DNA from 2 places in the Streptomyces sp. NPDC047706 genome. Region 1 is predicted to be linked to the other one. Evidence: riboswitches for the same ligand, from Rfam matches in the RefSeq annotation. Region 1 holds a riboswitch; the other holds the start of a gene.
The links. A riboswitch is a leader RNA that binds a small molecule or an ion and turns the genes downstream of it on or off. The one in region 1 is predicted to bind S-adenosylmethionine.
Positions count from the first base shown of each region.

Region 2: it holds a riboswitch for S-adenosylmethionine, as region 1 does, so the genes downstream of both, thrC (threonine synthase) here and ACGF8A_RS14265 (aminotransferase class V-fold PLP-dependent enzyme) in region 1, are expected to answer to the same signal.

Region 1 covers NZ_JBIDCW010000010.1:45,199-59,497, reverse strand. Annotated here, with positions in the region: gene ACGF8A_RS14285 (NYN domain-containing protein) at 1-1,247, opposite strand, end outside; gene ACGF8A_RS14280 (hypothetical protein) at 1,283-1,522, opposite strand; gene ACGF8A_RS14275 (rhomboid family intramembrane serine protease) at 1,696-2,481, shown strand; gene ACGF8A_RS14270 (Lrp/AsnC family transcriptional regulator) at 2,478-2,759, shown strand; gene ACGF8A_RS14265 (aminotransferase class V-fold PLP-dependent enzyme) at 2,885-4,246, opposite strand; SAM riboswitch class IV at 4,410-4,526, opposite strand; gene trpD (anthranilate phosphoribosyltransferase) at 4,611-5,675, opposite strand; gene ACGF8A_RS14255 (cytochrome bc complex cytochrome b subunit) at 5,814-7,451, opposite strand; gene ACGF8A_RS14250 (Rieske 2Fe-2S domain-containing protein) at 7,448-8,497, opposite strand; gene ACGF8A_RS14245 (c-type cytochrome) at 8,494-9,306, opposite strand; gene ACGF8A_RS14240 (heme-copper oxidase subunit III) at 9,371-9,991, opposite strand; gene ACGF8A_RS14235 (hypothetical protein) at 10,184-10,585, shown strand; gene ACGF8A_RS14230 (Ig-like domain-containing protein) at 10,619-11,881, opposite strand; gene ACGF8A_RS14225 (cytochrome c oxidase subunit 4) at 12,023-12,421, opposite strand; gene ctaD (cytochrome c oxidase subunit I) at 12,418-14,151, opposite strand; gene coxB (cytochrome c oxidase subunit II) at 14,148-14,299, opposite strand, start outside.
Region 2 covers NZ_JBIDCW010000012.1:30,463-44,761, forward strand. Annotated here, with positions in the region: gene arfB (alternative ribosome rescue aminoacyl-tRNA hydrolase ArfB) at 1-363, shown strand, start outside; gene ACGF8A_RS16370 (flavin reductase family protein) at 492-1,094, opposite strand; gene cdgB (diguanylate cyclase CdgB) at 1,435-3,099, shown strand; gene ACGF8A_RS16380 (carbohydrate-binding protein) at 3,221-4,156, shown strand; gene ACGF8A_RS16385 (1-phosphofructokinase family hexose kinase) at 4,240-5,169, opposite strand; gene nagA (N-acetylglucosamine-6-phosphate deacetylase) at 5,286-6,497, opposite strand; gene ACGF8A_RS16395 (ROK family protein) at 6,497-7,441, opposite strand; gene ACGF8A_RS16400 (extracellular solute-binding protein) at 7,590-8,828, shown strand; gene ACGF8A_RS16405 (DUF3263 domain-containing protein) at 8,924-9,157, shown strand; gene otsB (trehalose-phosphatase) at 9,210-10,070, shown strand; gene ACGF8A_RS16415 (trehalose-6-phosphate synthase) at 10,055-11,455, opposite strand; gene ACGF8A_RS16420 (glucosyl-3-phosphoglycerate synthase) at 11,549-12,493, opposite strand; SAM riboswitch class I at 12,644-12,799, shown strand; gene thrC (threonine synthase) at 12,818-14,107, shown strand; gene ACGF8A_RS16430 (ubiquitin-like small modifier protein 1) at 14,227-14,299, shown strand, end outside.

The sequences.
Region 1 (14,299 bases):
ACCGGCCGCCCGGGCGGCTCGGCCCGCACCATCCGGCGGATCAACTCGTCGGCGGTGACACCCGGCTTGGAGAACAGCACCCGCACGCCGCGCGGCGGCGCCAGCAGTACCGGCGCGGCCAGCTCGGCACCGTCGAAGACACAGGTCACCTCGGCGCCGGACTGCGCGGCGAGCTGCGAGAGCTGCCCGAGGAGCCGCAGCCGCTGCTTCTCCAGGGGCATTTGGGGATAGCCGGTCTTGGTGACGTTGTAGCCGTCGACGACCAGATGGGCCTGCGGCAGCGCCAGGAGCTGGTCGAGGATGGCGGGGTCGTTGTCGGACAGCGCCCGTGCGGCGATGTCCTTCGGGGTCATTCGTCCCGGTTCGACCGCGTCCACGGTCTCCGCGGGGCGTACGGACACCGGTGGCAGCGCCAGTTCCCGGCGCAGGCCCTGCGCCGCGTCCAGCACGGTGTCGAGCAGCAGCCGCACGCGCATGTCCTCGACACTGCGGCCCTCGCGAGCGGCCCGCCGGGTCGCCTCCAGCGCGGCCTCGACCTCACCCAGCCGCGCCTTCAGCCGCCGCGTCTCGCTCTCGGCGGCGGACACCTGGGTGTGCCCCTCGGAGCGTACGGCCTCCATCTCGCTGTGCACCTTGCGCAGCGCCGCCTCGCCGCGCTTGACGTCGCTGAGTGCGGCGCGCAGCTTGCGGTGAAGCGATTCGGCTTCCTTGCGGGCGCCGTCCAGTTCGGTGCGCAGCCGCTCGGTCTCGGTGCGGGTGTGGTCACGAGCCGCGGCGAGTTCGGCGCGCAGCCGCTCCAGTTCGGCGCGGTTCTCCTCGTCGGCCCGCTCGGCGTCGGCCCGCTGGGCCTCCTCGCCGGCGGCGGCGACCAGTTTGACCCATCCGACGGGGCGCAGCACATAGGCGGCGGCCGCCACGTCCAGCGGGTCCGCGGCCGGCGGCGGCGATCCGGAGGCGAGGGCACCGGCCAGCTCGGGCTGGGTCTCGCGGAACTTCTCGCCGATACGCTGCCGGAACAGCGGGTCGGTCTCCAGCGCCGCGGCCATCGCGTTACCGGCGAACTTGGCCCGGCGATTCGGGGCGAACCGGGCGTACTGCCGTAGCTGTGCGGGCAGTTCGGCCATGGTCAGCCCACCGAAGCCGTCGGAGACGATCTGCACGACCTTCCGGCGCACTCCTTCGGGCAGGGGGCGGTCGAGCACCTCAGCGGCGCCGTCGCCCGGCCCCCCGCCTGCGGTCTCCACCATCCGTCACCCCATTACCCCTTCGGGGCCGCTCCCTGTCAGGAGCCGGCGCCCGGCCTGTCCACCAGTTCCACCTGATCCACGGCGTTGCACCACCGGCACCGCACCGACTCGATGGTCTCACTGACCACCTCACGCTCCTCGACCTTCGGCTCACCGGCGAGGTCGAGGTGGACGTACTCGACGACCTTCGAGGAGCGCGTCACGTCGAAGCGCGTCAGATTGCCGCAGAGGGTGCAGCGCCACCGTGTGGTGTCCGTCGGCAGGGGAACCGTCATCGTGGCTGTTCGCTTTCCTTCTAGTTTCGGTGATGCGTAGCTTGCGTGATGCGCCAGTTTCCCTGGAGCGTGTGGCTCGTAACCCTACGGCCTGGCGGGTCCTCGATGCCCGCCCCTCCCGGGCGGCGAGGCGGTCTGTGCGGTTGCGTCCGCTTACGTCATGCTCTGTGTCCATGATCAGCTTCTGGAGCACGCTGGGCCGCCGGGCGGGCCGCCCCCGGCAGGCGCCGGTGATGTACGCACTGATCGCCCTGTGCTGCCTGATCTTCCTGATCGGCCCTGCCTCGGGCCTCAATCCGGTGTACGGCCTCGGCGAGGACCTGCTCGCCGCGCAGCGGGAGTACTTCCGCCACTGGGGGGTGGTGCCCGCAGAACTGTTCGAGGGTTCCCCCCGGGCCGTCCTCACCCCGGCGACAGGCCTCTTCGTGCACGGCAGCTGGGTGCATCTGCTCGGCAACATGCTCTTCCTCTACGTCTTCGGCGTGATGACCGAGGAGCGGATGGGCCGCGTCGAGTTCACCCTCTTCTACCTCGGCTGCGGCTACCTCGCGCTGCTGGGGTACGCGGTGGCCAACGCCGACTCCGGGCAGTCCCTGGTCGGCGCGTCGGGGGCGATCTCGGCGGTGCTCGGCGCCTTCCTGTTCCTCTTCCCCCGCGCCCGGGTGACCAGCCTTCTGCCGTTCCTGTTCTTCCTGCCGCTGCGCTTCCCGGCCTGGGTGGTGCTGCCCTTCTGGGTGGCGCTGCAGTGGCTGGCGGCGGGCCAGGCGTCCAGCGGGCCTGGGGTGGCCTATCTGGCCCACCTGGTCGGTTTCGGCCTGGGCTTCGCCTACGCGTGGGCGCGTTTCGGAAGAAGGAGGAGCACCGGGCGCGGCCTCGGAACGGCGGTGGTGGGCGACGGGCGGGCGACTAGAGTGAAGCCCGCCCCAGCTCCGGCCCCCGAGGGAGAGAACCAGCCGTGATCACCGCGATCGTCCTCATCAAGACCAGCGTGGACCGGATTCCCGAGATCGCCGAGCAGATCGCCGCGCTGGACTCCGTCAGCGAGGTCTTCTCCGTCACCGGCACCTACGACCTGATCGCCATGGTCCGGGTGAAGCAGCACGAGAACCTCGCCGACGTCATTCCCGGCAGCATCAGCAAGATCCCCGGCGTGGAGGCGACGGACACGCACGTGGCGTTCCGGACGTACTCCCAGCACGACCTGGAGGCGGCGTTCGCGATCGGCCTGGACAACTAGGACCGGCGCCCCGCCGCCTCGGCGGTCCACACCGTCAGGCACCGAGCCGTGCCGCACCCAACACGACGTCCAGGTGCGCCCGGCCTCCCTGCCGGCGCCGGCGGCCGCCGGGGCGCGACGGTGGATCACACGGCGGGGACGCACCGCCCGTCCACCGTGCGGTAGTCCCACTTCGCGCCGTCGCGGACCAGTTCCCGCACCGCCGCGACGAACCGCTCGACATGCTCGTCCGGCGTTCCCGCCCCGAAGCTCACCCGGATGGCGTTGAGCGACTTCTCGCCGGGAGCCGCGTCGGGGGCGCCGCACTCGCCCTGCGTCTGCGGATCGCCGCCGAGCAGGGTGCGCACCAGGGGGTGGGCGCAGAAGAGCCCGTCGCGGACGCCGATGCCGTACTCGGCCGACAGGGCGGCGGCGAAGTGCGAGCTGTTCCAGCCGTCGACGACGAAGGAGAGCACGCCGACGCGGGGGGCGTCGTCGCCGAACAGCGACAGGATCCGGACCTCGCGTACCCCGGCGAGGCCGTCCCGGACCTTCTGGATCAGGTACTGCTCCCGGGCGACGAGGGCGTCGTGGCCGGCCTCGGTGAGTGCCTTGCAGGCCGACGCGACGGCGTAGGCGCCGATGACGTTCGGGGAGCCCGCCTCGTGCCGGGCGGCGCTGTCGTGCCACTCGACGTCGACCCCGCCGTCGGCCCGCCGGGCGACCTTGCGGCTGGCGCCGCCGCCCGCGAGGTACGGCTCGGCCGCGCGCAGCCAGTCGGCACGGCCGGCGAGGACACCGGAGCCGAACGGGGCGTACAGCTTGTGCCCGGAGAAGACGACCCAGTCGACGTCCAGGTCCTTGACCGACACCGGGTGGTGCGGGGCCAGCTGGGCGGCGTCCAGCACGATCCGCGCGCCGTGCGCGTGCGCGGCCGCGGCGAGCTCCGCTACGGGCCACAGCTCGCCGGTGACGTTGGACGCGCCGGTGACGCAGACCAGGGCCGGGCCGTGGGGGTCGCGCCCGGCCAGCGCGCGCTCCAGGGCCGTCACGGCCTGCTGCGGGGTGCGCGGGGCGTCGAGGCAGGTGACGTGGGCGCCCCGCCAGGGCAGCAGGGAGGCGTGGTGCTCGGTCTCGAAGACGAAGACCTGGCAGCCGGCGGGCAGAGCCGTGGCGAGCAGGTTGAGCGAGTCGGTGGTGGACCGGGTGAAGACCACCTGGTCGTCATCGCGGCAGCCGAGGAAGTCCGCGACGGTGCTGCGGGCGTTCTCGAACAGGTCGGTGGACAGCTGGGAGAGGTAGCCGGCACCCCGGTGGACGCTGCCGTAGTAGGGCGCGTACGCCGCCACGTCGTCCCAGACGCGCTGGAGGGCGGGGGCGCTGGCCGCGTAGTCGAGAGCCGCGTAGGTGACCTCGCCACCGGTGACGAGGGGGACGGTGACGTCCCGGCCCAGAACGGGCAGCGGGGCACGGACGGATTGGTCGGCGGCAACGGTGGAGACGGACATGGGTGTACTCCCGTGAGGCAGGCGGAGACCACCGCGCGAGCGGCACGCTCGAGCGCGGGGACGGAGAGGAAAGGGGATGCGGAGGCGGGGCTCTGCGGCCCTAGCGCATTCGCTTGCTCACGGAAGGCTCCCTCGAACGACCAGGACCCCTGGTGACGCGAGGGGTCCGCGCTTGTCGCAGGCCCTGCTGCCTGCGACCTGGTCCTCACCCGGGGCACCCCGCCACGGACGGAGGGTTGCCGGACAGCCGGCCGGGGCCTTTCAGCTGTCACTCATGACCTGGTACAGCATCTTGCCACATGATCTTCGGCTCGCAAGGCGCGGTCCAGGATCCGGACCGCGCCCCGCGTCAGGTCATGCGGTGTCAGGCGTTGCTCGCCGCCACCCAGCGGTCGAGCACCCGCTTGGCCGCGCCCGAGTCGATCGCCTCCGCGGCCTTCGCCGCCCCGGCACGGATCTGCTCGGCCAGCGGCCCCTCGCCCGGCGCAAGCGCCACCAGCGCGGCCGCCGAGTTCAGCAGCACCGCGTCCCGTACGGGACCCGGCTCGCCGTCCAGCAGGCGGCGGGCGACCTCGGCGTTGTACGAGGCGTCCGCGCCGCGCAGCGCCTCCACCGGCACCAGGTCGATGCCGGCCTCGCGCGGGTCGAAGGCCTCCTCGGTCACCTTGCCGTCGCGGACCACCCACACCCGGGACGTCGAGGTGGTCGTCAGCTCGTCGAGGCCGTCGTCGCCGCGGAAGACCAGCGAGGAGTTGCCGCGCTCGGCGAAGACACCCGCGACGATCGGAGCCATCCGGGGGTCGGCGACGCCCACCGCCTGCGCCCTGACCTTAGCCGGGTTCGTCAGCGGGCCCAGGAAGTTGAACGTCGTCCGGATACCCAACTGCCCGCGCGCGGCCGCCACATGACGCAGCGCCGGGTGGAACTTCACCGCGAAGCAGAAAGTGATCCCCGCCTCCTCGGCGACCTCGGCGACCCGCCCGGGCGTCAGTTGCAGGTTGACGCCCAGCTTCTCCAGCACGTCGGACGCCCCGGAGGCTGAGGACGCCGCCCGGTTGCCGTGCTTGACGACCTTCGCGCCGGTGCCGGCGACGACGATCGCGGACATGGTCGAGATGTTCACCGTCCTCGCCCCGTCGCCGCCGGTCCCGACGATGTCGACCGTCTCCCCCGGCACCTCGATGACGTTCGCGTGCTCGTACATCGTCCGCACGAGTCCGCTGATCTCCTCGACGGTCTCGCCCTTGGCCCGCAGCGCCACCGCGAATCCGGCGATCTGCGCGTCCGTGGCCTCGCCCCGCATGATCAGGTCCATCGCCCAGGCGGTGTCGTCCGCGCCGAGGTCACGGCCCTCCAGCAGGCCGTTCAGCAGGGCGGGCCAGGAGCGGCCCGCCGCGGTGTCGCCTCCAGCGGGGGTCACAGCGCTCATCAGCCGCTCCTGGGTCCAGTCCCGTCGTACGGAACACGTGTCTCGAACTGGGTCCACCCTATCCAGCCCCGGGGACGGCGCAGGGCCCCGTCCGAAGACCGGACGGGGCCCTGCGCCGTGGCGTGGCGAGTGCAGCGATCAGTGGTGGCCGTGGCCGCTCGTGATCTCCTTGTACTCGTCGGCGGTCGGCTTGGGGATCTGGGCGTCCTCGCCGTAGTAGGCGTTGCTGAGCTTGGCGCGCAGCTTCTCGGAACCCTTGATCTTGCGCTCGACGCCGTTCTCGTCGACCGCCGGACCGATCGCGGCCGGCTCGTACTGCTCGTGTGCCGTGAGCGTGTACAGGGCCTCCTGGCTGAGCGGCTCGTGGACCTCGATGAACTCACCGTGCGGCAGGCGCTTGATGGTGCCGGTCTCCCGGCCGTGCAGCACCTTGTCCTTGTCCCGGCGCTGGAGGCCGAGGCAGATCCGCTTGGTGACGACGAACGCGATGACCGGTCCGGCGAAGAAGCCGATCCGGACGAACCAGGTGACCGCGTTGATCGACAGATCGAAGTGGGTGGCGACGATGTCGTTGCCACCGCCGATCAGCATGATCATGTAGGCGGTGACCCAGGCGACACCGAAGGCCGTACGGGTCGGGGCGTTGCGCGGCCGGTCGAGGATGTGGTGCTCGCGCTTGTCCCCGGTGATCCACGACTCGATGAACGGGTACAACGCGATCACCGCGAGGAACGCGCCGAAGATCACCAGCGGGACGAACACGCCCAGGACCAGGGTGTGACCCCAGAAGTCGATCTCCCAGCCGGGCATGGCCCGGACGAGGCCTTCGGCGAAGCCCATGTACCAGTCGGGCTGGGCGCCGGTGGACACCAGGTCAGGACGGTAGGGGCCGAGCACCCAGATCGGGTTGACGGTCGCGATGGCGGACAGGGCCGCGATGGCACCGAAGACCAGGAAGAAGAAGCCTCCGGCCTTGGCCGTGTAGACCGGCAGCAGCGGCATGCCGACGACGTTCTTGTTGCTCTTGCCGGGACCCGCGTACTGCGTGTGCTTGTGGTAGACGACCAGGATCAGGTGGGCGACCAGCAGACCGAGCATGATGCCCGGCAGCAGGAGGATGTGGATCGAGTAGAAGCGGGCCACGAAGTCGGTGCCCGGGAACTCCCCGCCGAACAGGAAGAACGAGATGTACGTGCCGACGATCGGCATGGACAGGATCGCGCCCTGGGTGAAGCGGACACCGGTGCCCGAGAGCAGGTCGTCCGGGAGCGAGTATCCGGTGAACCCGGTGAACATGCCGAGGACGAACAGCAGGAAGCCGAACAGCCAGTTGATCTCACGCGGCTTGCGGAACGCGCCGGTGAAGAAGACGCGCATCATGTGCACGAACATGCCGGCGAGGAAGATGATCGCCGCCCAGTGGTGGATCTGCCGGATGAGCAGACCGCCGCGCACGTCGAAGCTGATGTCCAGCGTGGAGGCGTACGCCTCACTCATCAGCACGCCCTGCATGGGGACGTAACTGCCGTGGTACTCCACCTCGTTCATCGACGGGTGGAAGAACAGCGTCAGGTACACACCCGTGAGGATGATGATGATGAAGCTGTAGAGGCAGATCTCACCCAGCATGAAGGACCAGTGGTCCGGGAAGATCTTGCGCATGTTGGCCTTGGCCAGGGAGTAGATCCCGAGCCGGCCGTCGGCCCAGTCGGCGACGCGCTCACCGGCCGGCGCCTTCCCGCGGGAGCGGGAATCCGAGGTGGTCTTGGTGCTCATCCGCGCTCCCAGAATGCCGGACCGACGGGCTCTTCGAAGTCGCCGAGCGCCTCGAGGTAGCCCTCGTCGTTCACGCCGATCCGCAGCTGCGGCAGGGCGTGACCGGCGGGGCCGAAGATGACCCGGGCACCGTCGGCGAGGTCGAAGGTGGACTGGTGGCAGGGACACAGCACGTGGTGCGTCTGCTGCTCGTACAGCGAGATCGGGCAGCCTACGTGGGTACAGATCTTCGAGTACGCCACGATGCCCTCGTGCGACCACTCGAGCTCGCGCTTGTCCTTGATGTCGCCCGGCTGGAGCCTCACGATCATCAGGGCCGCCTTGGCGATCTCGTTGTTGAAGCCGTGGTCGTGCTCCTCCAGGCCCTCGGGCTTGGCGAACGTGAGCGAGCCGACGAGGACGTCCGCGGGACGCAGCGGCTCGTTGGTGTTCATGTTGACGAGGAGCTTGCCCTTCTTCCACAGCGTGTGGCGGAGCTTGTCCTCGGGCAGCGGACCCAGGTCGCGCAGCAGGACGACGCCGGAGAGCGGCACCAGCGTGAGCGCGCCGAACATCGTGTTGCGGATCAGCTTGCGGCGGCCGAGCGCGGACTCCTTGGCACCCTGCTTGAAGTCGGCGTGGACCTTCGCGCGGACCTCGGGCGGGGCGGCGATCGGGTGACGCTCGTCGGCGATCTCCACGTCGGACATCAGGGTGCGCGCCCAGTGGACCGCGCCCGCGCCGATGCAGAACAGCGCGAGGCCGAGGGTCAGCCCGAGCGAGAAGTTCAGCGCGCTGATGTGCCCGAGCGGCCAGACGTAGATCGACTTGTCGATCGGGATCGCCACGAACGCGGCGATGAAGGCGACCGTGGCCAGCATCGACACCGTGAACAGCAGGGCCACCGTGCGCTCGGACCGCTTGGCGGCCCGCTCGTCGATGTCCTGGATCCGGTGCTCGTGCGGGGGCAGTCCCGGGTCGGCGAAGGGGTTCTTCTCGTCGGCGACGTCTACCTCGCCGGCCCGCGTCGCGGGCAGCTTCTCTTCTGGAATGTCTTGGCTACTCATGACTTCTTGGCCTTTGCGGTCCGGGCGGCGACCCACACGGCGACGGCGATCAGGCCGCCGAGGCCGAAGATCCAGCCGAAGAGGCCCTCACTGACCGGCCCGAGGCCGCCCAGGCTGAGACCACCGGGGCTCTCCGTCTCGGAGCTGTTGACCGCCTCCAGGTACGCGATGATGTCCTTCTTGTTCTGCTCGGTCAGCACCGTGTCGGGGAAGGAGGGCATGTTCTGCGGGCCCGTCTGCATGGCCTCGTAGAGGTGCTTCTGGGAGACGCCTTCGAGGGACGGCGCGTACTTGCCCCGGGTGAGGGCACCGCCCTTGCCGGTGAAGTTGTGGCACTGCGCGCAGTTGGTGCGGAACAGCTGGCCGCCCTCGGCGATGTCCGCGCCCTCCGTGCTGTACTGCTCCTCGGTCGGGATGGCCGGACCGGCGCCGAGCGAGGCGATGTACGCGGCGAGCTGGTCGATCTGGGCCTGGGTGTAGACGACCTTCTTCTCCGGGAGCTGTGCCCCCTGGGAGGTCGCCGCCGGCATGCGGCCGGTGCCCACCTGGAAGTCGACGGCCGCGGCGCCCACGCCCACCAGGCTGGGACCGTCGGAGCTTCCCTGACCATCGGTGCCGTGACAGCTGGCGCAGCCGACGGCGTAGAGCTTCTTGCCCTCGTCGATGGCGAGGGACTGGGCTGTTTCGTCGGCCTGCGCCTTGTCCGCGGGCGCGAACACGGCGTACAGCCCCCCAGTGGCCGCCAGCGCAAGGAGTAGGACGACGACCGCCGCCAGCGGATGGCGTCGTCGTGCGGAGAGCTTTTTCACGGATTACCCCGGTGTCAGGATCTTCAGCGTCGAGTCTTCTGGAATGCGCGGGAACGGGTCCCGGCTACTTGATCATGTAGATCGTGGCGAAGAGGCCGATCCAGACGACGTCGACGAAGTGCCAGTAGTAGGACACGACGATGGCGGCGGTCGCCTGCTCGTGGGTGAACCTCCGGGCCGCGTAGGTACGGCCGAGGACCAGCAGGAAGGCGATGAGTCCGCCCGTCACGTGCAGGCCGTGGAAGCCGGTGGTCAGGTAGAAGACCGAACCGTACGGGTCGGACGAGAGCGAGAGGCCCTCGTGCTTCACCAGCTCGGTGTACTCGTAGACCTGGCCGCCGATGAAGATCGCACCCATCACGAAGGTGACGATGAACCACATCCGGAGCTTCTTGACGTCACCGCGCTCGGCGGCGAACACGCCGAGCTGGCAGGTGAGGGAGGAAAGCACCAGGATCGTGGTGTTGGTCGCAGAGAACGGGAAGTTCAAGGCCGAGGCCTTCTCTTGCCAGAACTCGGGACCGGTCACCGATCGCAGGGTGAAGTACATCGCGAAGAGGGCCGCGAAGAACATCAGCTCGGAACTCAGCCAGATGATGGTTCCGACGCTGGTGAGGTTCGGCCGGTTGACCGACGGGTGCGCGTGCCCGGTATCTACTGTCGTTGCTGTCGCCACGACCGACATTATGTCGGTCGCTTATCCCGCCCTCACTCCGGGGGGTGCCGTTCGGAGTGTCCGCAGCGTGTGTACTGCCCGGATGGCCCAGGGAAGGCGTGCCCGAACCGGTGTTGACGAGGTGTTGAAGGGAGTAGCATCCGCCGCATCGGGCCGTTCCGTCCCGGCCTTTGCGTACGACGCCGACGTCTCGGAGGAAGCATGCAGCCGACCGCCACGGTGCTGGTCTACAGCGACAACTCCCACACCCGCGCCCAGGTGCGGCTGGCCGCCGGGAAGCGGCCCGCGCCGGACGTGCCGGTGGTGGAGTACGTGGAGTGTGCCACCCCCGGCGCCGTCCTCAGGGAACTGGACAAGGGCGGGATCGACGTCTGCGTCCTGGACGGTGAGGCCGTGCCCATGGGGGGTATGGGCGTCTGCCGGCAGATCAAGGACGAGGTGTTCGACTGTCCTCCTGTGCTGTTGCTCATCGGGCGGCCGCAGGACGCGTGGCTGGCCACCTGGAGCCGGGCCGACGCGGCGGTGACGCTGCCGGTTGAGCCGGTGGAGTTCGCGACCGCCCTGGCCTCCCTGCTGCGCCAGAAGAGGCTTGCGAGCACCTGAGGGGCTGATCGCGGGGGCGTCACCTGCCGGCCGTCAGACCGTCTGGGGCCGAAGCCGCACCCGCTCCGTCTCCGCGGGCCCCTCGGGGCTGCCCGTGACCAGGGCGCTGCCCTTGCGCCAGTTCGCCCACTCGACGTTCCAGTCGCCGAAGCCGTTGCCGAAGGGTTCCATCGTGCTGCCGTAGGAGTTGACGACCTTGACGACGTCGCCGGGGCGGACGGTCTCGTAGAACCAGGCGGCGTTGCTGGTGTTCATCCCGACGCAGCCGTGGCTGACGTTGGCGGAGCCCTGGTCGCCGACGGACCAGGGGGCGGCGTGCACGTACTCGCCGCTCCAGGTCACCCGGGTGGCGTAGTAGACGGGCAGGTCGTACGACTCCGAGGTGCCCGCGGCGATGCCGACCGTGGTGCCGCGCATGCGTACGAAGTACTCCTTGCCGATGACCACCTTGACCCCGTTACGGGTCTCGAAGCCGGGCTTGCCCATGGTGATCGGGATGGAGTTGATCTCCTTGTCGTTCTTGTAGACGGTCATGTAGTGGCTGGCGCCGTCCGCGACGGCGACGATCCGGTCACCCGTGGTGATCTTCAGGGGTTTCGCGGTGCCGCCCCACAGGCGGTCGCTGATCTTGATGCCGTCGAGGTTGCTGCGCACCTGGACGGTGGCGTTGACGGGCCAGTACTCCTTGGGCCGGTAGTGGAGCTTCTTGTCGTCGACCCAGTGCCAGGAACCCTCCACGACGGGGCTGGAGGCCACCTTCAGGCCGCGTTCGACGATCGCGCGCTGCGCCTTGTCCTTGACCGGCTGGCTCAGGTCGGCGGTGATGGGCTGGCCCACGCCGTACTTGCCCGCCTCGGGGCCGAAGGTGACGTTCAGTCGCTTCTGGGTGCGGGGCTTGCCGGTGTCGAAGGTGACGACCCGCCGGCCGGGCGCCCCGTCCTCGTCCTCGGTGCTCACCCGGACCGTGTAGTGGGCGTCGGCGGCCAGCGCCGAGGTGCTGTGCCAGCGGGTGCCGTCCGCGGAGAGCTCACCCGCGACGTGCCGCCCGTCGGCGTCCGTGGCCGTGACGTCCGTGATCCGGCCGTCAGAGCCCTCTGCGGTGATCTCCAGGGGCTTGTCCGGGTCGGCCTTCTTCCCGGCCTTGGTGGGGCCGTTGAAGGAGATCTGCTCCGCCGCGTCGTACGGGGTGGCGGACAGCGGGTTGCCGTCGCTGCTGCAGGCGGTGACGCCCGCGCCGAGGGCGATCACCACCAGCGTGCAACCGGCGACCATGCGGGTGCGCGAGGAGTGGCTCATGCCCTCACGCTAGGAAGATTCGTCAACCTCGGCGCGGTGAGTCATCCGTACGAGTTACTCGGTTGGTGTGAAACACCGAAATCGAAGGAGCCCGGACCCTCCTTGGCGGAGAGTCCGGGCTCCTGGAGCGCCGGGCGTCGTCTACTGGGTGCGGTTCTCACCGCGGTAGTACTCGAAGACCCAGCCCCAGAGGCCGATCAGGATCAGCGGGACGGAGAAGTACAGCAGCCACCAGCCGACCGCGACACCCAGGAAGGCGAGTGCGCCACCGATGCCGAGGGACAGCGGCTGCCAGCTGTGCGGGCTGAAGAAGCCCAGCTCACCCGCGTCGTCCGCGACGTCGGCCTCCTTGTTGTCCTGGGCGCCGGTGTCGACCCGCTTGGCGGTGAAGCCCAGGTAGAAGCCGATCATGATGGCCAGGCCGAAGGCCAGGAAGAGGGCGGTGGTACCGGCCGGCTCCTTCGACCACAAGCCATAGACGATCGCCATGGCGAGGATGAAGACGCTCAGCCAGATGAACATCTTGCCCTGGATCTTCACTTGCCGGCCTCCTTGCTACCCGCCAGGGCGCTGGCACCGTGCCCGCCGTGACCGAGCTCCTCGAGCGCGGCGATGTCGGGGTGGTGCAGGTCGAACGCCGGGGATTCGCTGCGGATCCGCGGCAGGGTGAGGAAGTTGTGCCGCGGCGGCGGGCAGGACGTCGCCCACTCCAGGGAGCGGCCGTAGCCCCAGGGGTCGTCGACGCCGACCGGCTTGCCGTACTTCGCCGTCTTCCACACGTTGTAGAGGAACGGGAGCATCGACAGGCCCAGCACGAAGGAGCTGATCGTCGAGACCATGTTCAGGCCGGTGAAGCCGTCGGCCGCCAGGTAGTCGGCGTACCGGCGCGGCATGCCCTCGGCGCCCAGCCAGTGCTGGACCAGGAAGGTGCCGTGGAAGCCGATGAACAGCGTCCAGAAGGTGATCTTGCCCAGCCGCTCGTCGAGCATCTTGCCGGTCCACTTCGGCCACCAGAAGTGGAAGCCGGAGAACATCGCGAAGACGACCGTGCCGAAGACGACGTAGTGGAAGTGCGCCACCACGAAGTACGAGTCGGAGACGTGGAAGTCCAACGGCGGCGAGGCCAGGATGACGCCGGTCAGACCACCGAAGGTGAAGGTGATCAGGAAGCCGGTCGCCCAGAGCATCGGTGTCTCGAAGGACAGCGAGCCCTTCCACATCGTGCCGAGCCAGTTGAAGAACTTCACACCGGTCGGCACCGCGATGAGGAACGTCATGAAGGCGAAGAACGGCAGCAGCACACCGCCGGTGACGTACATGTGGTGGGCCCACACCGTCACGGACAGACCCGCGATCGCGATGGTCGCCGCGATCAGACCCGAGTAGCCGAACATCGGCTTGCGGGAGAAGACCGGGATGACCTCACTGATGATGCCGAAGAACGGCAGCGCGATGATGTACACCTCCGGGTGCCCGAAGAACCAGAAGAGGTGCTGCCACAGCAGTGCTCCGCCGTTGGACGCGTCGAAGATGTGCGCGCCGAACTTGCGGTCCGCCTCCAGCGCGAACAGGGCCGCCGCCAGGACCGGGAAGGCGAGCAGGACCAGGACACCGGTCAGCAGCACGTTCCAGGTGAAGATCGGCATGCGGAACATCGTCATGCCGGGGGCGCGCATGCAGATGATCGTGGTGATGAAGTTGACCGAGCCGAGGATGGTGCCGAAGCCGGACAAGGCCAGGCCCATGATCCACATGTCGGAGCCGATGCCGGGCGAGCGGACCGCGTCCGACAGCGGGGAGTAGGCGAACCAGCCGAAGCTCGCCGCGCCGTTGGGGGTGAGGAAGCCGCCCACCGCGATCAGCGAGCCGAACAGGTAGAGCCAGTAGGCGAACATGTTCAGCCGCGGGAACGCCACGTCCGGGGCGCCGATCTGCAGCGGCATGATCCAGTTCGCGAAGCCGGCGAACAGCGGCGTCGCGAACATCAGCAGCATGATCGTGCCGTGCATCGTGAACGCCTGGTTGAACTGCTCGTTCGACATGATCTGCGTACCCGGGCGGGCGAGCTCGGCGCGCATGAGGAGCGCCATCACACCGCCGATGCAGAAGAACGCGAACGACGTGACCAGGTACAGCGTGCCGATCGTCTTGTGGTCGGTGGTCGTCAGCCACTTCACCACGGCGTTGCCGGGCTGCTTGCGCCGCACCGGCAGCTCGTTCTCGTACGAGCCGGCCTCGGCGGCACCCGCGGGTTCGTTGAGGATGCTCACAGTTGGTTCGTCTCCCGGTTCTTCTCGTGAGGCGTCTGCTCGATGCCCGCGGGAACGTAACCGGTCTGCCCCTTCTTGGCGAGGTCCTTGAGGTGCTGCTCGTAGCGCTCCGGAGAGACGACCTTCACGTTGAACAGCATCCGGGAGT
Region 2 (14,299 bases), on a different contig from region 1:
TCGCGCTCCTCCGGGCCCGGTGGCCAGCATGTCAACACCAGCGACACCAGCGTCGAGCTGCGGTTCGACCTGGCGGCCACCGAGGCCCTGCCCGAGGTGTGGAAGCGGCGTGCGCTGGAGCGGCTGGCAGGCCGGCTGGTCGACGGGGTCGTCACCGTACGTTCCTCCGAGCACCGCTCCCAGTGGCGCAACCGTGAGGCGGCGGCCGTGCGACTGGCCGCGCTCCTCGCCGAGGCCACCGCGCCCCCGCCCAGGCCGCGCAGGCCCACCCGTATCCCGCGCGGCATCAACGAACGCCGGCTCCGTGAGAAGAAGCAGCGGTCCGACACCAAGCGGGGGCGGTCCGGCCGCGACTGGCATTGACCGCCAATTGGCGTGGAGTTCGAAACGACGGGCGGTCGCGGCGTACGGCGAGTGGCGGCTATTGAACAATTGGTCAGCATGTACTGAACAAAAAATCAGCCGCCGCCGAGCCGTTCGGCCTCGGCGGCTCAACCCAGGTGCCGGTAGCGCCCCTTGAAGTACAGCAGCGGCCCGCCGTCCGCACTGGGCACCCGGGCCGTCAGCACCCGCCCGATCACCAGCGTGTGGTCACCGGCCGCCACCCGCTGCTCCGTCCTGCACTCCAGCGTGGCCAGCGCGCCGCCCACCAGGGGTGCCCCGGTCCTGTCGCCGCGCACGTACGGGATGTCCTCGAACAGCAGACGGTCGCTGATGCGGCCCTTCATCGCGAACCGGCCCGCGATGTGCCGTTGGCTCTCGGAGAGGACGGAGACCGCCCACTCGGGCTGCTCGGTGAGCAGGTCGTCCATGCGGGCGCCCTCGCGCAGGCTGACCATGACCAGGGGCGGGTCGAGGGAGATGGACATGAAGGCCGTCGCCGTCATGCCGACGTCCTCGCCGGCCGGCGCCCGCGGGTCGTCGGGGTCGAGCGCCGGCTCGCGCGCGGTCACCAGGACCACCCCTGCGGCCAGCCGGGACATCGCGGCACGGAACTCGTCGTCGGTCACCCCCACAGCATGCCCAACGGCCGAGGCCGCGGACGGCTGGGCGGGAACGGTGAGGGGCGGAACGGCTGCGTGTGTGTTCGGCACACCCGAAACGCTAATCTCCGGTGTGCGCGCTCCGCATCGGACCTCGGCCCGAAGGTGGACCTAGGACCTGCGGCGGACGGTCATGGGCACACGATGGACACTCGCACAAATCTTGCGTTCGTTAAACGCACGTGAAAAACGCAGAAACTCCACTCAATTGTTCATCTTCTACTGTGACTTGAGTCACAGGGGGCATTAATTGTTGACCCTGTGTACCGAGTGGGCAGCGCGCTGTGATTCAGTGGCGGGAAGCTGTACTGGAAGCTGTAAGGGCACCACTCAGAAAAGGGCGCCGAAGCGAACCCTTGAATCGCCGCGAGGACTCGGGGGGAGGGCGAGCATGGAGACCGAGTCGGAGCCGTACGTCCGCCTTGCGTCCCTGCGACAACTGCACCAGGTCATGGCCGACATGAACACGGCCCGCAGCCTGGCGGACACCTTGCAGACGGTCGCGAACGGGGTCGTCAGCGCCCTCGGCTACGAGCTGGCGTGCGTCAACCTCGTACGCCCGGACGGCGATCTCGTCGTCGCCGCCTTCTCCGGCAACCCCGCCGCCGAGGCCCTGATCACCGGCCGGGTCGGCTCCCGGGAGTCCTGGGAGCGCCGGCTGAACATGGGCGAGCAGTGGGGCGACCTCGTCTTCATACCGCACACCGAGGGCTGGGTCCTCGACGACGACGACGTTCCGCAGTGGTACACCGAGGGGCCCGCGCCGCGCTTCGAGGACGAGTGGCACCCCTCCGACCGCCTCTTCGCGCCGATGTACGCGCCGGGCGCCCAGGGCGGCGCCGCCTCCGGCGAACTGGTCGGCGTCCTGTCCGTGGACCGGCCGCGCAACGGCCGCCGTCCCGGCGCATGGGGCCGTGAGGCGCTCCAGATGTACGCCTTCCAGGCCGCCATCGCCATCAGCAACGCGCGTCTACGTGCGAATATGCAGCGCGCGCTGGTCCGCCTGGAGCGCGAGCAGCAGGCCCTGCGGGCGAGCGAGGAGAGCTTCCGGCAGGCGTTCGAGTACGCGCCCTCCGGCATGGCCATCGCCGAGATGGGCGGTGACCAGCACGGCCGCATACTGCGCACCAACGACGCCCTGTGCAGGCTCCTGGGCCGCCCGGCCTCCGCGATGCGCCGCTACTCCTTCTCCGACCTCGTCCACCCCGAGGACATAGGCACGCTCCTGCGCACCTCCGCCGAGGGCGGCCGGGCCGAGCTGCGCCTCGGCCGCCGGGACGGCACCTACGTCTGGGTCAGCCTGCGCAACTCCGTCGTCGCCGACGCCGCCGACGGCCCCCGCTTCCTGCTCACCCACGTCGAGGACATCGAGGAGCGCAAGCGCCGCGAGCTCCAGCTCGCCCACCGCGCCTCCCACGACTCCCTCACCGGCCTGCCGAACTCCGCCGAGCTGCGCTCCCGGCTCGCGGCCCGGCTCTGCCAGCGCCCGCAGACGGGGTACCACGGCGCCTTCGAGTCGCAGGACGCGGCCTTCGGCCGTCCCGTCCACGACGCCGGCGGGCACGGCTTCGACTTCGTGCCGGCCGGCAAGGACACGTACGACGTCTACGACCACCATGTGCACACCGTCGCCCCCGAGGGTGAACACGACGACGGCACCAAGGGGCTCGCGGTGCTCTTCTGCGACCTCGACGGCTTCAAGTCGATCAACGACCGGTTCGGTCACAACGCGGGCGACGCCGTGCTGATCGAGGTCGCCCGGCGGCTGAGCAACGGCGTCCGGGACGGCGACACGGTCGCCCGGCTCGGCGGCGACGAGTTCGTGATCCTCGCCGACGGGCTCGGCCGGGCGGACGCCCAGGACCTCGCCGTACGGCTGCGCAACGAGATCATCCAGCCGATCCGGGCCGAGGGCCGGGCCGTCCGGGTCGGGGCCAGTTTCGGCATCGGCTGGGCGCACTGCGGCATGACGGCGGACGAGGTGCTCAAGTCCGCGGACGAGCGGATGTACGTCGAGAAACGATCTCGTCCCAGACAGCACCGGCGTGCGGGATGATCAGCAGGTCGACGGGGTGATGCGACCCGGGTCACCCGTTTGGGCCACCGGAAGCGGGTAGGCTCGCCATTCTCACCACACGTACCGCATCCGTTCCGCACCTGTTGAGGAGTACCAAGGGATGACGCCCGGCAACAACGGCGCGAGCACGCCCGAGGACGACGACCCGTTCGGCTACCTGTACGCCGACGGTCAGGCCAACGGCGCCCAGCCCCCGTCCGGCGGCTACGGCTACCCGAACTCGGTCAGCAGGGTGCGTACGGTCGGCGAGCGGCCCTACGGTCAGCAGGCCTACGGCCAGCCGAACGTGCCGCCGCAGCAGCAGGGCACCTACGGCCGGCCGAACGCGCACTACGCCGCACCCGAGACGTTCCCCGGCGGCGCGCCGACCACCCAGTCGCCGATGCCCGGCCACGGCCCGGGCGGCGGCGGCCGCGGCCGCGGGCCCAACACCAAGGGCCTGCTGATCGGCGCGATCGCGGTGGTCGCCGCGGTCGTCATCGGCATCGGCGTGGCCATGCTGGGCGGCGACGACGACAAGAAGGCCGGCGACCAGCCGTCCCCCACCCCGACCGCCGAGCAGAGCGCCGAGCCGACTCCGTCGGGCGAGAGCAGCGCGGACAGCGGGGCCGACCTGCCGGCGATCGACGCCAAGGCGCTTCAGCTCGGCGGCGGCGCCACCACCGCGTCCGACATCGAAGGCGCCAGGGCGGACGGTGGTGTCTACGTGACCGGCTTCAACGCCGTCGGCGCCTCGGCCACCTGGACGGTCAACGGCATCCCCGAGTCCGGCAAGTACACCCTGTTCGTCGGCTACGGCGTGCCCGGCAAGGACGCCAACGCCACCCTGACGATCAACGGCACGGCCCAGACCCGGCCCTTGAACATGGCCAACTTCGCGAAGGCTCCCGAGGGGGCCTACGAAAAGGGCTGGACCGAGACGTGGGGGAACGTCCAGTTGAACAAGGGGACCAACACGATCAAGCTTTCGTGTGAGGCCGGCAACTCGTGCGATGCCAACATCGACCAGTTGCGGCTCGTCGCAGGGTGGAAGTGACGGGCGGCCACGGCGAGCGTGGCCGCCCGTGCGACCAGGTGCGGCCACCCTCCAGGTGCGGGCAGTAGCCCCCCGGTAGGTGCTTACGCTGCGGCCTCGTGCCCTGTCACCGCGACCCGCCCCAGCAGTTCCTCGTAGGCCCGCCGGTCGAACTCGCCTGCGACCGGGGCCCGCACCGTGGCTGTCGCCAGGGCGACCGCGCGGGTCAGGCGCTCGGGCCACGGCAGGCGTTCCACCAGTCCGGCCAGCAGGCCCGCCGTGACGGAGTCCCCGGCTCCGGTCGGGTTGCCGTGGATCCGGGTGGGCGGGGTGGCGTGCCAGGTGCCCTCCGGGGTGGCCGCCAGCAGGCCCTCCGGGCCCAGCGAGGCGACGACCGCGTGGGCGCCGCGCCGGCGGGCGGCGTGCGCGGCGCGCAACGGCTCGTGCGTGCCGGTGAGTTCGGCCAGTTCGGCGCTGTTGGGTTTGACGACGTCGGGCCGGGCGGCGACCCCGCGGCGCAGCGGCTCGCCGCTGGTGTCCAGCAGCACCGGTACGCCGGCCGCGCGGGCGGCGCGTATCAGGCCCGTGTACGCGCCCACCGGTACCCCCGGCGGCAGGCTGCCGCACAGGGCGACCGCCGAGGCCGGCGCGAGCAACTCCTCGTAGGCATCCTGGAAGGCGGACCACTCGGGCGGTGCGATGACCGGGCCGGGTTCGTTGAGCTGGGTCGTGTCGCCGGTGCGCTCGTCGACCACGGCTATCGTGCGCCGGGTCGCGCCGCCGATCGGCACCAGCGCGTCGACCACGCCGGGCGTGGCGGCGAGCCGGTCCTGGACCATCCGTCCGGTACCGCCGCCGGCGAACCCGGTGACCGTCACCTCGTGCCCGAGGGCCGCCAGCACCCGGGCCACGTTGACGCCCTTGCCGCCGGGGCGTTCGCTCACCTCGGAGACGCGGTGGGTGGCGTGGGGCCGCAGGGACCGTACGCGGTAGGTGATGTCGAGAGCGGTGTTCAGCGTGACCGTGAGGATCACCCGTGCCGACCTCCCCCGAGGATGCGTTTCTCGCTTTCCGGAGGGTCGATCATGCCAAAGAGACGGCGGGCCGCCCAGCCCCCGGGTCGCCCGCCGTCCGGCTACTGGCGGAACATTCAGTCCAGTTGGGGACCGACCACCCATTCTCCCCGGCGCATCACGCCCTTGAGGTCGAAGTCCGCGTCCAGGACCACCAGGTCGGCGTCCTTGCCGGGCTCCAGGGAACCGATCCGGTCGTCCATGCCGAGCAGCCGTGCCGGGTTGGCGGACAGGGCCTTGACGACGTCCTCGACCGGAATGCGGTCGACGGTCACCGCCCGCTTGAACGCGCGGTCCAGGGTGAGCGTGGAGCCGGCGATCGAGCCGCCCTCCACCAGCCGGGCCACGCCCTCGCTGACCTCGACCTCGAGCGGGCCGAGCATGTAACGGCCGTCGCCGAAACCGGCCGCGTCCATGGCGTCCGTGATGAACGTGACCCGCTCGGCGCCCGCGTGACGGAACGCCAGCTCCAGGGCGGCCGGGTGCAGATGCGTACCGTCGTTGATCAGCTCGACGGTGACGCGCTCGTCCTGGAGGAGGGCGGCGATCGGGCCGGGGGCGCGGTGGCCGAGCGCGGGCATCGCGTTGAAGAGGTGCGTGGCGACCGTCGCGCCCGCGTCGATCGCCTCGACCGTCTGCTCGTAGCTCGCGTCCGTGTGGCCGACCGCCGCGATCACGCCGTGCTCCACCAGCAGCCGTACCGAGTCGAGGCCGCCCGGCAGTTCGGTGGCCAGCGTCAGCATCCTGGCCTGGCCGCGGGCCGCGTCGATCAGCTTGCGCACGTCCGCCGGCTGCGGGTCGCGCAGCAGTTCCTCCGAGTGGGCGCCCTTGCGGCACGGGGAGATGAACGGGCCCTCGAAGTGGATGCCGGCGATCTCCCCCTGCTCGGCCAGCTCGGACAGCAGTCCGGCGCGGTGGGTGAGGAAGTCCATGTCGCCGGTGACCGTGGAGGCGACCAGCGTCGTCGTGCCGTGCAGGCGGTGGGTGCGGATGCCCTTGAGGACCTCGTCGACGGTGCCGGAGGTGAAGGAGGCCCCGCCGCCTCCGTGGTTGTGGATGTCCACGAAGCCGGGGACGATCCAGTGGCCGGTGAGGTCGACCCCCTGGACGCCGGGTGCGGAGGTGGCGGCCACACGGGTGCCCTCTACGGCCACGCGGCCGTTCTCGACGGTTCCGGTGGGGAGGACCACGTGGGCGCCGGTCAGCACCAGGGGTGCTCCGGCCGTCGCGGGCCGCGGGTGCGTGGTGGCTGGTCGCGCAGTTCCCCGCGCCCCTGTGGGGGTTGCCATCAGGGCGTTGCCTCCTTGCGGTCGGTTCGGTCGATGAGATCCCAGGCCAGGAGTCCGGCACCGAGGCAGCCGGCCGTGTCCCCGAGGGCCGCGGGGAGGATCGTCGGCAGCTTCTGGAAGGTGACGCGCTGCTGGACCGCGTCGCGCAGTGGTGTGAACAAGGTTTCCCCCGCCTCCGCGAGCCCGCCACCGATGACGAGGGTGCGCGGGTCCAGCAGGGTGAGGGCGGTGACCAGGCCGTCGGCCAGGGCGTCGACGGCCTGCTGCCAGACCTCCACGGCGCGGGCGTCGCCGGACTCGACCGCCTTCGCGCAGTCCGCCGCGTCCGCCTGGGCGTCGCCGGTCGCCGTGGCCCACGCCTCGCTGACCGCCGACGCGGACGCGAACCGTTCCAGGCAGCCGCGCTGGCCGCACGGGCAGGGCGTCCCGCCGGGACGTACGACGACATGGCCGATCTCGCCCGCGAAGCCGTGCGCGCCCGACTCCACCCGGCCGTCGATGCTGATCGCGCCCGCTATCCCGGTGCCCAGCGCGACGAACAGGAAGCGGTCGGCTCCCCGGCCCGCGCCGATCCGGCCCTCCGCGAGTCCGCCGGTGCGCACGTCGTGGCCGAGGGCGACCGGGAGGCCGCCGAGCCGCTCGGTGAGCAGCGCGCGCAGGGGCACGTCACGCCAGCCGAGGTTGGCCGCGTAGGCGGCGATGCCCCGCTGTGCGTCGACGATGCCGGGGACGGCGACTCCGGCGGCGGACGCGGGGGCGCCGAGGTGCCGGTCGCCGTGGGCGCGCAGCTCGGCGGCGAAGTCGAGGATGCCGTCGACGACCGCCTGGGGTCCGTGTTCGCGGCCGGTCGCGCGGCGTGCCTGGTGCAGCAGGGCGCCGTCCGCCCCGACCAGGGCGGCCTTCATCGCGGTGCCGCCCACATCGAGGGCGATGACGTGTCTCACGGGGGACAGTGTGGCCCGTACACCCGGAAGAGGTCTAGTCCACTTGCGTGGTGTAGACCTTAATCCGTAATCCGGACGACATGAACGACGTATGGACAGGGTGGGCCACAGCGTGCAGCGGCGGCGCAGTAAAGGAATGATCGCGGTGATGTCCGCACTGGGCATGACGGCGGTCCTGGGCGGCTGCGGCCTCACCGGAGGTTCCGACGACGTCACGCTCAGACTGGTGGCCGCGGACTACGGCGACAGCGCGGCGAACAGCTCCAAGAAGTACTGGGCGAAGCTGGCCGACGCCTACGAGGCCGACCATCCCGGCGTCCAGGTCGAGGTCAGCGTGTACTCCTGGAGCGACGTCGACCGTGAGGTCAAGGAGATGGTCGACGCCGGGAAGGCGCCCGACATGGCGCAGATCGGGGCGTACGCCGACTACGCGGCCGACGATCTGCTCTACACCGCGGACGACCTGCTCTCCATACCCGTCCAGGCCGGGTTCTCCTCGGCGCTCGCGAGGGCGGGACAGGTCAACGGGGTGCAGTACGGCATGCCGTTCGCCGCATCCACCCGGCTGCTCTTCTACAACAAGGAGCTCTTCGACGAGGCCGGTCTCTCCGCGCCGGCCACCTGGGCGGAGCTGGCCGACGCCGCCGAGGCGCTGGAGGCGGACGGCGTGAAGTACCCGTACGCCCTGCCGCTCGGCTCGGAGGAGGCGCAGGCCGAGACCATGCAGTGGCTGCTCAGCGGGGGCGGCGGCTACGACGACGCGGTCGGCAGGTACACCATCGACTCCCCGGAGAACGTCGCGACCTTCACCTGGCTGCGCGACGAGCTGGTCGGCGAGGGGCTCACCGGGCCGGTCGCCCCCGGCAAGCTGGACCGGGCCGACGCCTTCGCCGCCTTCGCCAAGGGCGAGGTCGGCATGCTGAACGGGCATCCGTCCCTGATGAAGATGGCCGAGAAGCAGGGCGTGGAGTACGGCATGGTGCCGATGCCCGGCGTGAACGGCGAGTCCAAGGCCACCATGGGGGTCGCCGACTGGATGCTCGCCTTCAAGCAGAACGGCCACAAGGAGCAGGTCGGCGAGTTCCTCGACTTCGTGTACACCGAGCAGAACGTCCTCGACTTCTCCCGAGAGTACGACCTGCTGCCGGTCACCAACTCCGCCTCCGACGCGATGAGCGGGGCGCCGCAGGACCGGGACCTCAAGCCCTTCCTCGACGAACTCGCCCTCGCCGAGATCTATCCCGTGGGCAAGACGTCGTGGGCGTCGGTCAGCGCGGAGGTCAAGAAGCGGATCGGCTCCGCCGTGGCACCGGGCGGCAGCCCCGCGGCGATCCTGGGCCGGCTCCAGTCGACGGCCACGACGGCGGAGAGCTCGACGGCCGGCTAGGACCCGTCGTCGGCGGCGTGATCCGAACGACAGCCCCAGGGCCGGACCGGCCGGGGCCGGGCCCGATGTCGGTGGGGGCGGCTACCGTGCGGAGCATGGACCAGCAGCAGCTCGCCCGACGGGAACAGGACGTCCTCGCCCTGGAGCGCCGTGGCTTCTCCGGCCCCGGCGCCAAGGAGCGCGCGATACGCGAGGAGCTGGGCCTGGCCCCGGTCCGCTACTACCAGCTGCTCAACGCCCTGCTCGACGACCCGCGGGCACTGGCGCACGACCCGGTGACGGTCAACCGCCTGCGGCGGATACGAAAGCGGCGACGGGCGGAGCGGTAGCGCCGGTCCGGCGGGGCCGCCGGACCGGCGTCAGGATCGATAGGGTCGCCGTATGGGCAGCCACGAGACCGAAACCGGCAAGACTCTCCCCACGCCCGCCACCTCCGCCGGGCGGGCCGGGCTCGACGCGATCCTCGCGAGGCCCGGCAAGGCGGTGATCGCGCTCGACTTCGACGGGACGCTCGCCCCGATCGTGCCCGACCCCGAGCAGGCCCGCGCCCACCCGGACGCCGTACCGGCGCTCGCCGCCCTCGCCCCGGAGGTGGCCGCCGTCGCGGTGATCACCGGGCGCCCGGCCGACGTCGCCGTACGCCACGGCGGGTTCGCGCGCGTCGCCGGTCTGGAGCACCTCGTCGTCCTCGGCCACTACGGCGCCGAACGCTGGGACGCGGTCAGCGGCGAGGTCAGCGCACCGGCCCCGCACCCCGGCGTCGCCGCCGTCCGTGCCGAGCTGCCGGGTCTGCTCGGCCGCGAAGGCGGCGGGCCGGGCACGTGGATCGAGGACAAGAGCCGCGCGATCGCCGTCCACACCCGCCGCGCCGGCGACCCGCAGGCCGCGTTCGAGGCCCTGCGCGAACCCCTGACGGACCTCGCCGCCCGGCACGGACTGATCGTCGAGCCCGGCCGCATGGTCCTGGAACTGCGCCCACCCGGCATGGACAAGGGCGTGGCCCTCCTCGACTTCCTCCGGGAACTGGGCGCCGAGTCCGTCCTCTACGCGGGCGACGACCTCGGCGACCTCCCCGCGTACGCCGCGGTCGGCACCCTCCGCGCGGAGGGCACGCCGGGGCTGCTGGTGTGCAGCGGCAGCGACGAGGTGACGGAGCTGCGGGAGCGTGCCGACCTGGTGGTCGCCGGCCCGGAGGGCGTCGTCAAACTGCTCGCGGGCCTCGCGGCTCAGCTTCGGGGCTGAGCGCGCAGGGCGGTCAGCTGGTCGAGGAACCACTGGGCCGGGGGGAGGGCGGTGGCGGCGGCCGCCAGCCGCTTCGTCCGCTCGGCGCGTTCCCCGGCCCGCATGGTCAGCGCCTCGTGCAGCGCCCCGGCCGTGCCGGTGATGTCGTACGGGTTCACCCCGAGCGCGTCCTCGCGCAGCTCCTCGTACGCCCCCGCCTCCCGGGACAGCACCAGCGCGCAGCCCTCGTCGGACACCACCGGCACCTCCTTGGCGACCAGGTTCATGCCGTCGCGGATCGGGTTGACCAGGGCCACGTCCGCGAGCCGGTAGGCGGCGAGCGAGCGGGCGAAGTCGTCCTTCACGTGCAGCACGACCGGCGTCCAGCCCGGCGTCCCGTACCGCTCGTTGATCTCCTCGGCCACCCGCCGCACCTCGGCCGTGTAGTGGCGGTACACGGCGAGGTCCTGCCGCGAGGGGTAGGCGAAGGCGACGTGAACCACCCGTTCGCGCCACTCGGGGCGGTCGTCGAGCAGCTGCCGGTAGGCCAGCAGTCCGCGCACGATGTTCTTGGACAGCTCGGTCCGGTCGACGCGGACGATCGTCCTGCGGCCCTCGCCGATCTCCGCCCGCAGCGCGGCCATCCGCTCCTCGACGTCGGCCTCGTGGGCGCGCCCGCGCAGGAAGCCGGCGTCGGCCCCGAGCCCGTGCACGCCGACCCGTGTGTCGCCGAGTCCTCCGGCGAACGTCTCGCAGCAGGCCGTGAAGGCGTCCGCCCACCGCCGGGTGAGGAACCCGAGCCGGTCCGCGCCGAGCATCCCCCGCAGCACCTGTCCCGCGATGTCGTCCGGCAGCATCCGGAAGTACTCCGGCGGCGCCCACGGCGTGTGCGAGAAGTGGGCGATCCGCAGGTCCGGACGCAGTTCGCGCAGCATCCCCGGCACCAGGGTCAGGTGGTAGTCCTGCACCAGCACCGCCGCGCCCCGCGCCGCCTCCTGGGCCAGCGCCTCGGCGAACGAACGGTTGTACGCCTCGTACGCCGCCCACTGCCGCCGGAACTCCGCGTCGAAGACCGGCTCCAGCGGCGTCTGGTACAGCATGTGGTGCACGAACCACAGCACGGAGTTGGCGATGCCGTTGTACGCGTCGGCGTGCACGCCGGCCGCGATGTCCAGCATCCGCACACCGGACTCGCCCACGCCGCGCCGCACCGCCTCGCGGTCGCCGTCGCCGAGGGCGGAGCACACCCACAGCGCGCCGGCGTCGGGGCCGATCGAGGAGAGGCCGGAGACGAGTCCGCCGCCACCACGCCTGGCGTGCAGCGAGCCGTCGTCACGCACCTCGTACGAGACCGGGCCCCGGTTGGAGGCCACCAGTACCTGCGCAGGACCGTACGTCGAAGCCATACGCCTCAACCTAGCCCTCTCCTGATCCGCTCAAACGTACGGTTCGAGACCGAAAGGCGGCCGTATACAGCCGTACGCTGGCGTACCCAGCGCTCAGGCCACTTTCCGGGCCGCGTACTCCGCGATCTCCACCATCGGCGGGCGTTCCTCCGTGTCCAGCGAGTACGTCCGCGGCTCGAACCCGTCCTCCACCCGTTCGAACTGGGTGAGGCACGGGCGGACGAGGTGGCCGCGGGCCAGCCGGAGCTGGGCCGTGCGGTAGATCGCCGCCGCCATCCGGCCGAGCGCCTGCCCGTCCTGGTGACGGTGCTTGCGCACGCCGACGTCCACCTGGGCGAGGGCGTCCAGCCCGACCAGATGCAGGGAGTCCACCAGCATGCCCAGCTCCACGCCGTACCCGACCGGGAACGGCAGCTGCTCCAGCAGCGAGCGCCGGGCCGCGTACTCACCGCCGAGCGGCTGCACGAAGCCGGCCAGCTGCGGCCAGTGCAGGTTCAGCAGCGGGCGTGCCACCAGCTCGGTCACCCGGCCGCCCTGCCCGGCCGCGTCGCCCAGGGGCCGGTCGTACATCCCCTTGACGAGGGCGATGTCCGGGTCGGTCAGGAGCGGTCCGACGATGCCCGTGACGAAGTCCGAGGAGAACTCCCTCAGGTCGGCGTCGATGAAGCAGACGATGTCGCCGCGGGTGACGAGCAGCGAGCGCCACAGCACCTCGCCCTTGCCGGGGACGGGCGCCACGCGCGTGAGTATCCCGTCGCGGTGTTCCACCCGGGCGCCCGCCGCGGCGGCCACCTCGGAGGTGCGGTCGGTGGATCCGGAGTCGACCACCACGATCTCGTCGACCAGCGGAACCCGCTCCACGAGGTCGTGCCGGATCGCGGCGACGATGTCGCCGACCGTCTCCTCCTCGTCCAGCGCGGGCAGCACGACACTGATCGTCTGGCCCGTGTTGTGCTTCGCGGCAAGGAGCGTGTGGAGCGGGCGGTCGGCCAGCGACCAGGAGCGGGTGGTCAGCCAGCGCTCGACTTCCTCCAGCACGGTCCGGTGCTCCTCTGCGTTTCGTGATCCATCTCGCGGTTCGGACGACTATCTCAACCGTCCTGGCCTTCGGTTACAGTCTTGAACAACGCTGGTGACCGTCGCATGTCGGGGGTCGTCGGCGCGCACCACGGCACGACAACCACATACAGCTCATCCAGAGGGGCAGAGGGAAACGGCCCGCTGAAGCCCCGGCAACCCTCCAGTCGGTTCTCGTAGATCGTTCTCGATCGTTCCGCGAGGCTCACGGCTAGGGAAGGTGCCAATTCCGTCTCACGGCGAGATGCGTCGTGAGGAAGATGAGGAGAAAGGGCCTCGCCTCACATGGCTGTGCAGACTGTCGCAAGCAGCACCAGCAATCCCACCGTCGACCTCGGTCCCGCCGCGGCGCTGTCCTGCCGCGAATGCGGCCACCGCGTCCCGCTCGGCCCGGTCTTCGCGTGCGAGGAGTGTTTCGGCCCGCTGGAGATCGCCTACGACTTCTCCGCGTACGACGCGGAGGAGCTCCGCAAGCGCGTCGAGGCGGGCCCGTCGAGCATCTGGCGTTACGCGCCGCTGCTGCCGGTCCCCGCCGACGTGGCCGGCAAGCCGAACCTGAACCCCGGCTGGACCCAGCTGGTCCAGGCCGACCGCCTGGCCCGTGAAATCGGCGTCGAGCCCGGCAGGCTGTTCGTCAAGGACGACTCCGGCAACCCGACCCACTCCTTCAAGGACCGGGTGGTCGCCCAGGCCCTGGAGGCCGCGCGGGCCTTCGGCTTCACCACCCTGTCCTGCTCCTCCACCGGCAACCTCGCCGGTGCCGTCGGCGCCGCCGCCGCCCGGGCCGGCTTCCGCTCCTGCGTGTTCATCCCGCACGACCTGGAGCAGGGCAAGGTCGTCATGGCCGCGGTCTACGGCGGCGAACTCGTCGGCATCGAGGGCAACTACGACGACGTGAACCGCTTCTGCTCCGAGCTGATCGGCGATCCGGCGGGCGAGGGCTGGGGCTTCGTCAACGTCAACCTGCGGCCGTACTACGCGGAGGGGTCCAAGACCCTGGCGTACGAGATCTGCGAGCAGCTCGGCTGGCGCCTGCCCGACCAGATCGTGGTGCCGATCGCGTCCGGCTCCCAGCTGACGAAGATCGACAAGGGGCTGCAGGAGCTGATCAAGCTCGGTCTCGTCGAGGACGGGCCGTACAAGATCTTCGGGGCGCAGGCCGAGGGCTGCTCGCCGGTGTCGACCGCGTTCAAGGCGGGGCACGACGTCGTACGGCCGCAGAAGCCGAACACCATCGCCAAGTCGCTGGCCATCGGCAACCCGGCCGACGGGCCGTACGTGCTGGACATCGCGCGGCGTACCGGCGGTGCGGTGGAGGACGTGACGGACGCTCAGGTCGTGGACGCGATCAAGCTGCTCGCGCGGACCGAGGGGATCTTCGCGGAGACCGCGGGCGGGGTGACCGTCGGGGTCACGCGCAAGCTGGTCGGGAACGGGGCGCTGGACCCGTCGCTCACCACCGTCGTGCTCAACACCGGTGACGGTCTGAAGACTCTGGACGCGGTGGCGGGTACGGGACTCACGGCGACGATCCGGCCCAGCCTCGACTCGTTCCGCGAGGCCGGTCTCGCGTAAGAGAGCTTTGTACGTCGCCTGCGGGCCGCCGGTGGGGGCCGGTCGCGCCCACCGGCGGCAGCCGCACATTCAGCACAGCCTCGCGCCCCCTGGGGCGTCACCCTGACCGGAGGTCCAACGTGAGCGTCACTGTCCGTATCCCGACCATCCTGCGCACCTACACCGGCGGCCAGGCCGAAGTCACCGCCGACG